DNA from 2 places in the Hymenobacter sp. 102 genome. Region 2 is predicted to be linked to the other one. Evidence: riboswitches for the same ligand, from Rfam matches in the RefSeq annotation. Region 2 holds a riboswitch; the other holds the start of a gene.
The links. A riboswitch is a leader RNA that binds a small molecule or an ion and turns the genes downstream of it on or off. The one in region 2 is predicted to bind cobalamin.

Region 1 (4,207 bases), 1.5 Mb from region 2:
CGGTGTACTGGGCCACGTCGTAAAGCGTGGTGCTGATGCGCTGCTGCACCGGCTCCAGGGTGCGGTAGGCCAGCCAGGGCAACACCAGCACAGCCAGCAGCAGCCCCAGCCCCACCAGCCGCTGCCGGCGCCGCAGCAGCAACCGGAACGCCCAGGCCAGCAGCCCCGCGTACAGCACCAGCAGCCCCGTGCGGTAGGCCAGCACGTGCAGGCTCAGCGCAATTACCCCCACGGCCAGCAGCAACCCGGTCCGCAGAGCCTGCCCCGCCAACGGGCTGCGCCGCAGCAGCAGCCCCCAGAAAAACGCCTGGGCCAGCATCAGCCCGAAGGCAATGTGAAACGTCCCCGTAGCCGCCTGTAGGTTCTGCCCCACCCGAATGGCCTCTAATGCCGCCGCCGGATCAAGCAGGTACTGGCCCATCGTCAACAGGCCCACCGCCGCCGTGCTCAGGACGAAAAAAGCGCCCACTGTCAGCCGCTGGCGGGCGCTCAGGGGTACGGCCAGCGTGAAGGCCAGCGGCACGCCCAGCCAGGTCAGGCTCCGGAACAGCTCGTGCCGCCACACGGCCCACTCACTGGTGTACAGGCCGCTCAACAGCAGAAACGCCACCAGCGCCGCTGCCCGCAGGGCCGCGCCGTTGCGCCAGTATTGGGGCAGAGCCTGCCGCAGCCGGGGATTGGTCAGCGCGGCCAGCACGCCCACCACCGGACTCAGCGCAATCAGCATCCGGAAAGCCAGCAGCCCCGCCACTCCGGCCCCGCAGGCTAGCCACAGCAGCTGCTGCGACAACTGCCCCGAATGGTAATACTGCCCCCAGGAAAAGGCCCCAATTCGCTGCTGCATAGGGTATTCGTAACTAAATCTGCTGTGCAAAAGTAATCAGGTGCGGGCCGTATCCAGCGCGAGCTTGCCCGTCAGCTCCCGTACTGCCTCCGTGGTTTCCAGCCGCTTTTCGTACTCCACAATCAGGTGGCCGCCGGTGAGTACCGTCAGGCTGTGGTTGAGCTGGGCCAGCTCGGCGTACGCCTCCGGGCGGCGGGCCGAGGGCGTGCCTTTCCGCAGGCCCCGCTGCCGGGCCCGCCACCCGGCCAGCCGCATCCAGGGATAATAAAAAGGCAGCAGTGCCAAGGATGTATAGTTGACCTTTGAGGGATGCACCTCCACTATCCGCAGCCCCGACAGCGCCGCCAATGCCCGCTGCTTGGTGAGGTTGGCGAAGAAGATATGGCCCAGGTACACGTCGTGGATGGTGCGGGCATTATCCGAGGCCCACACGGAATCCACTTCGTTGGGGGGCATGAGCTTGTAGCCCTCACTTTCCAGCAGCAGGTAGCTCAGGCGGGTGCGCAGGTTGGAGTAGTTGGGCGTGGTGATGATGGCCCGCCCCCCCGGCCGCAGCACCCGGTTCAGCTCCTGAAACAGGTGCAGCTGGTTGGGCATGTGCTCAATACCCTCCTGGCAAATCACCATATCAAAGCTGGCATCGGCAAAGGGCAGAGCCCTGTTCAGGTTGGCCTTGACGCACTCAATAGCCGGCACCCGAAAAAACTCCGGGTACAGGTCGGCGGCCGTTACCTGGGCCCCCAGTTCCAGCAGGAGCCGGGCCGTGTCGCCGTTGCCGGCGGGTACATCCAGCACCCGCTGGCTCACCAGCCGGGCCTGCTCCCGCCGCAGCAAGTTGTTTACCAAGTGTTTAATATCCTTACTGCCTGAGAAAAACGGCCGCGCAATACGAATCATTAAAAATACTAATTAAGTAGGCCCCGTCAGCGGGTGGAGCGCAAAGGTAGAGGCATTGCCCGGATACTTCCGCCGGGCCAGCGGCCGCAAGCAAATCGCGCAAACTGTGCGTAGCTTGCGGCCACGTTCTTTGCCTGTGTTTTTCAGTCAGACGAGCGGCGTGGTGGCCTTTCTCCCTGCAGAACAGGCCCGAAAAGGGAACCGGGTGCAACTCCCGGACAGACGCGCTACTGTAAGTGCCCGTGGCCCGCGTAAGCGGCCGCAACGGTATCCCCGCGCAGCCCATTGCCCCTGGCGGGTGAGAAGGGCGGGATACCGGGCACAAGTCAGGATACCTGCCCGCCGCTTTTGATGATGAGGCCTCTTCGCGACCTGAGGGCCTTATCGGGTGCTGCCACTTCGGGCCGACTAGCGGCGGCCCGCGCCGTTTCGTGTGGGCCGGCGCGGCGGAGGCGTGGGCAGAACACCGGGTAAGCACCTTGGGAAAAGAGGCCCCCGAAAAGCGGGCCGGGAAGGTTATTCTTCACCTTTTTCCCTTTCACCCATGCTTACCCTCGACGAGAAAATCAGCCAGGCCGAAACCCGCATCTTCAAGGCCGTATTCCCCAACACCACCAACCACTACGACACCCTGTTCGGGGGTACCACCCTGCACCTGATGGATGAGGTGGCGTTCATCACGGCCACCCGCTTCTCCCGCCTCAAAATGGTCACGGTTTCCTCCGACAAAGTGGATTTCACCCACCCGATTCCCGGCGGTACGCTGGTGGAGCTGATTGGCCGGGTGGAGCACGTGGGCACCACCAGCCTGAAGGTGCGGGTGGAGCTGTTTGTGGAGCAGATGTACTCCGAAGAGCGCCACCGGGCCGTTTCGGGGCTGTTCACCTTCGTGGCCATCAACGACCAGAAGCAGCCCGTCCGGATTCTGCCGGCGGAGGCTGAGCCGCTACGCCCGCGGTAGTGCTGCCGTGCAGTGAATGGAGAAACGGGCGCCCGGCGGAATGGGACGCAGGCAAGAATTTTTCGAGTTATCCCGAACTATTTAGCCTGTGTTGGCGGTTTGCTTGCCACTCCCCGTTTCTTCCATTCTTCACTATGTCTCACGAGCAGCCCTCTACTTCTCCTATAAATAAGCGTCTGGAACAGTCATTCCGGGATGCTGACCAGGCCCGGGAAGAACTTACTGAGTCTCTGGCCAATTCGGTGGCCGCCAACTGCGACCTGCTGCACCACGGCCTGGTCAGCGCTAAAGGTCTGGAAGTAACCACCGAAATGTACCGTCACTTACTGGGCCAGCTGCTGCGCCACTCCTCCGGAGAAGTGCGCAATCAAGTGCTGGCGCAGTTCAACGAGTCCATCGAGCAGTTCTGGCCCCGGACGAAGGGCAGTAAGGGCAGTTCCTCGCTGACCAACAATTAGCGTTCAGTACCCCATTTGCGCAAGCCTCCCCTGCTGCCCGCCGGATTTCAGCTCTGGCCCGGCCGCAACGGGAGGCTTGTCTGCGTATCTTTGCCGCCCCTTGCGTACCCGTTTCGGTTCAAAGGCTAACTCCCTTTCACCTCTCAGCTATGGCTTCCCCCCAGGAAATTGAGCTGCTTCTGCCCCCGGAAGTGGCCTATGATGAACTGGCCCGCTACCGGGCCCTGCTCGATGCCGCCGGCCTCGTGCCCGGCCAGGCCGATTTTGTGCACCTGCGCAAACGCTCCATTGATGCCCGCGGCCGGCAGCCCCTCATACGCCTCCGCGCCGATATTTACCGCGCCGCCCCGCCCGCCGAGCTGTTCGGCCCCTGGTTCAGCTACCCCAACGTCAGCCAGGCCACCCGCTCGGTACTGATTGTGGGCGCGGGTCCGGCCGGGCTGTTTGCCGCCTTGCGGGCCATTGAGCTGGGTATCAAACCCATTGTACTGGAGCGCGGCAAAGACGTGCGCACCCGCCGCCGCGACCTGGCTGCCCTCAACAAAGAGCACGTGGTGAACCCCGACAGCAACTACTGCTTCGGGGAAGGCGGGGCCGGCACCTACTCCGATGGCAAGCTCTACACCCGCTCCACCAAGCGCGGCGACATTCAGCGGATTCTGCGGATTCTGGTGCAGCACGGTGCCACCCCCGATATTCTGGTGGACGCCCACCCCCACATCGGCACCAACAAGCTGCCCTACGTGGTAGCCGCCCTGCGCGACAGTGTGCGCGAGGCCGGCGGCGAGGTGCGCTTCGACACCCGCGTGGATGATTTGATTTTGACCGGCAAGCACCTGCGCGGCGTGGTTACCAGCACCGGCGAGGAGCTGACGGCCGACGCCGTGATTCTGGCCACCGGCCACTCGGCTCGGGATATGTATGAGCTGCTGCACCGGCGCGGGGTACTCATCGAAGCCAAGCCCTTTGCTTTGGGCGTGCGCGTGGAGCACCCCCAGCAACTCATCGACCAAGCCCAGTACCGCCGCCAGAACCGGGGCCAGCTGC
Region 2 (4,207 bases):
TTTGACCGGGGGGTTTGGAGTTGATACAGCCCATTTCGCTACTACCGTAGCCGAGGTGCAGTACGTGGAGCGCAACGCGGCCCTGGCTGAGGTGGTGCGCTACAACCTGGCGCAGCTGGGTATCGGAAATGTGCAGTGCCACACCAGCGACGCCGTGCAGTTTCTGCGCAGCACCCCCGATACGTTCGACTGGCTGTACCTGGACCCCGCCCGCCGCGACACGGCTGCTAAGAAGATTTTCCGGTTGCAGGACTGCGAGCCGGATATTCTGCGCCTGCTGCCGCTGCTGCTGCACAAAAGCCGGTGCGTGCTACTCAAGACGTCTCCCATGCTCGATATTGAGCAGGCCATTCAGGAGTTGCGGCAGGTGCGGCGGCTGTGGGTGGTGGCCGTGGACAACGAGTGCAAGGAAGTGCTGTACGAGCTGGGCCCCGAGCCGGCCATCGACCCCGAACGGTTCACCGTAAACTTGCTGCGCAACGGGCAGCAGCAGGAGTTCCGACTAAACCGGGCCCGTGAAACCCGCGCCGTAGCCCGCTACGCCGAGCCGCAGCAGTATCTCTACGAGCCCAACGTGGCCGTGCTCAAGGCCGGCGCGTTCAAGAGCGTCGGCACGGCTTTCGAGCTACTGAAGCTGCACCAGCACAGCCACCTGTACACATCTGATTCGTTGCGGGCGGATTTTCCGGGCCGGATTTTCCGCATTCGGGCGGTGGAGAAGTACGATGGTGCGGCGTTGCGCACCCATCTCGGCCCCGACAACCGCGCCCACGTCACCACCCGCAATTTCCCCGATTCGGTGGCCGAGTTTCGACACCGCACCGCCATCAAGGAGGGTGGCGAGCTATACCTCTTCGCCACTACCAACCTGGAAGGCAAGCTGATGGTGCTGGTGTGCGAGAAGCTGTGAGTGAGTTGGTGAGCTTGACGTTCTGCTTGCGCTACCTGTGCGACCTGAACGCCAAACTCACCATTTCACTAACTCATCACTTCACCGTGCCGGGCTGGTCCATTTACTGCCCCGAAGGCGAAAGCGCCAGGGTAAGGCGGCGGCCGTTTCGCCGGCGTAGGCTAAACCCACGCGGGGGCTGGCCAGGATGTCGGCTTCATTGATGATTTCACCCGCATCTTCAAGCCAGAGCACCGGGCCCTGCAAGTTAGTGCCGCTAAGGGCGGGCGTGATGCCCAGGGCCTGGGCGAGCAGGCCCGGGCCGGTCGTTAGCTTAGGCGAATCCGGGGCCAGGTGGCCCCGGCGGGCCGCCATGATTTCCAGCCCCACCAGCGGCTCAATGGCCCGGATGAGCACTGTATCGGGTTTACTGGCCAGATTGGTGCTGATATTAAACAGGGTATGGCGGTTGTACACCTGATAGAGGTAGGCCCGCCCCCCGGGCTCGTGCAATGCCTGGCCGTGGGTGCCGCGCCGCTTCAGGTGCAGCTGCATGGAATCGTCGCCCTCGTGGGAGTACGCCTCAGTTTCCACAATGCGGCCGCCGGTTAGCTGCCCTTCCAGACAGGAGTACACGTGCTTGCCCAGCAGCTCGCGGGCAATCTGCACGGGGTTGGAACGGCGGTAGAATTCGGGGGGCAGCAGAGACATACAGCAGTACGACAGGAAGAATTACGGATGAGTAGGCATCTATACGGGGCAATGCCTACCTTTGCCGCTGTAAAGGTGGCCGGACCCCAAATGCGGGGCGAGGCTGAAAAGGGAATCCGGTTGAAATCCGGAGCTGTCCCCGCAACTGTACGCTTCAGGAGTCGGCGCGTCATCACCGGCCACTGTTTCTGCCTCGGCTTCTTAGCTGAGGCCCTGGAAATGGGAAGGCGACGCGCCCGGAGCAAGCCAGGAGACCTGCCTTTGCGCATCCCCATGTTCAGCGCCTTCGGAGGAAAGGCGGAGAATGAAACCAGCAGCCCGGCTCCGGCCGGGCAGAGTACCCTTCTGTTTTCGGCCTCGGCTTCGGGGGTTGGCGGCTCACGAGGCCAGCTAAGCCACGAGGTTTTGAACTGAATTTTTCGGTTGCGAAAATTTGGTTCTCAAGATGCGTTTTACCGCCCTGCCGTGGAGCCGCCTGCTTAGCTGGCTGGCGGGTGGCCTGTTGCTAACTACTTCGGCCTCGGCTCAAACCAGCGAGCTGCCCGCCGATACGGCCCGCGTGCAGCGGCTGCCTACGGTGCGCATTCCCGGCGTCCGCCTTGAGCGGTTTGCAGTGGGCAGCCGCCGTCTCACCCTCGATTCGGTGGCCCTTACCACTTACCGTACCGGTACGCTTACCGATGTACTGAGCGCACGCACGGCCCTGCACCTGCGCAATTACGGCCCGGGCCAGCTGGCTTCCATCACGTTGCGGGGCACCTCGGCGCGGCACACCGCCGTGCTCTGGAACGGCTTCAATATCAACCTGCCCAGCCTGGGTGAGGCCGATTTTTCCCTGCTGCCGGTGAGCGGATTTACCCAGGCCGATGTGCAGCCGGGGCCGGCCGCCGCCACCTACGGCAACGGGGCTATTGGGGGCACGGTGCTGCTGTCATCGGAGGCGAAGTGGAACACCGGCTGGCGCGGGGCGGCCCAGGGCGAGTACGGCAGCTTCGGGCTGGGAGCCGGCACGGTGGAGGCAGCCTTCAGCAACCAGAAAATAGCCGTGCGCACCAGCCTGCTGTACCGGGAAGCGGCCAACAACTTTGCCTATTACGCCCAGGAAGCCCGCGGCCGAACCCGCCAACGCCAGCAGAACGCCGCCTTGCGCCAGGCCAGCCTCAGCCAGGATGTGACGCTGCGCCTGGGCCAGCGCAGCGAGGTGGCTTTGGCCGCCTGGCTCACCGATGCTGACCGGCAAATTCAGCCAGGCGTCGGCACCAACAATACCCACGCCGAGGAACGGGACCAGAGCCGCCGCCTCACCGGCAGCTACCGTTCCGTGAGCCAGCATCACGAGTGGGCCGCCCGTGCCGCCTGGTTTGAGGACATCCTGAACTACCGCGACGACGTGAGCGGGCTGAGCGAATCCCGGGTGCGCACCAGCCAGGCTCAGGTCGAGCATACTTGGACAGTAGCGCCCAACGCCTCCGTCCGGCTTGGGGGTGAAGCTCAGCATTTTGCCGCCCAGGTAGATGGCTACGGCCGCCAGCCCCGCACCGAAAACCGCTACTCTGGCTTCGCCCTGCTCCGCTACGACCCGCAGCCCCGCCTGCGCCTTTCCCTGAACGTGCGCCAGGCCGTGCTGCCCGGCCGCCGCCCGCCCCTCACGCCCACGCTGGGTGCCGAGTGGCTGGCCCTTGAAGTCGGCTCACAGACGCTCACGGTAAAGGGCAGTGCCTCCCGCAGCTACCGGGCCCCCACCCTGAACGAGCGGTACTGGCGGCCCGGCGGCAACCCCGATTTACTGCCCGAGGAAAGCCTGGGGTACGAGGGCGGCCTGGTGCACACCTTCACGCAAACTCCGGCCCGCCTGCGCCTGCAAACTGAGCTGACGGCTTACCGGCAGCTGGTAGATAACTGGGTGCAGTGGACGCCCGGAGTTGCGTACTGGTCGCCGCGGAACCTGCGGCAGGTGCGCGCCCAGGGGCTGGAGGCCAGTACGCAGCTGAGCTGGCAGCACAGGGCTTACGGCCTGCTTGCCCGGGCCAGCTACGGCCTCACGCAGTCGGTAAAAACCCAGGGTGTAGCCACCGACTCCGACCCAGTGGGACGGCAGCTGCCCTTCGTGCCGCGGCATACGGCCGCCTTCAGCACCGACCATACCTGGCACGGCTGGCAGCTCAGCACCACGCTCACTTATACCGGCTACCGCTACACCGATGCCTCGGCCACGGAATTTCTGCCCAGCTACTGGCTGCTGAACGCGGCTCTGGGCCGCACGCTGGCGGTACGGCCGGGCTGGCGGCTGCAGGCGCTGGCGCAGGGCTTCAACCTTGCCAACGCCTCCTACCAGAGTTACCAGAACCGCGCCATGCCCCTGCGCAGCGGCAGCCTGAGCTTGCGGCTGCTTTGGCGCTAAGCTTTTCCCCGACGACTTTTTTCTATCCCTTTTTTTTTCTCCGCATGAAGTATTCTTTCCCTTTTCAGAGCCTGAGCAGCCGCTTACTGCTGGGCAGCGCCGCCGCTTTCAGCCTGCTGGCCTGCGACCCGGATGACACCACGCCCGAGGCCGTTACCATCAGCCCCAACAGCGTGCTGATTGTGAACGAGGGCAACTTCCAGAAG

Region 1: another riboswitch for cobalamin. It lies ahead of ACN19L_RS03000 (acyl-CoA thioesterase); the one in region 2 lies ahead of ACN19L_RS09390 (TonB-dependent receptor plug domain-containing protein).

The regions. Positions count from the first base shown of each region.
Region 1 is NZ_CP188172.1:688,477-692,683, forward strand. It holds gene ACN19L_RS02990 (O-antigen ligase family protein) at 1-844, opposite strand, end outside; gene ACN19L_RS02995 (class I SAM-dependent methyltransferase) at 881-1,741, opposite strand; cobalamin riboswitch at 1,885-2,098, shown strand; gene ACN19L_RS03000 (acyl-CoA thioesterase) at 2,286-2,702, shown strand; gene ACN19L_RS03005 (hypothetical protein) at 2,837-3,160, shown strand; gene ACN19L_RS03010 (NAD(P)/FAD-dependent oxidoreductase) at 3,310-4,207, shown strand, end outside.
Region 2 is NZ_CP188172.1:2,162,396-2,166,602, forward strand. It holds gene ACN19L_RS09380 (THUMP-like domain-containing protein) at 1-910, shown strand, start outside; gene ACN19L_RS09385 (DNA-3-methyladenine glycosylase) at 992-1,600, opposite strand; cobalamin riboswitch at 1,657-1,877, shown strand; gene ACN19L_RS09390 (TonB-dependent receptor plug domain-containing protein) at 2,046-4,001, shown strand; gene ACN19L_RS09395 (YncE family protein) at 4,046-4,207, shown strand, end outside.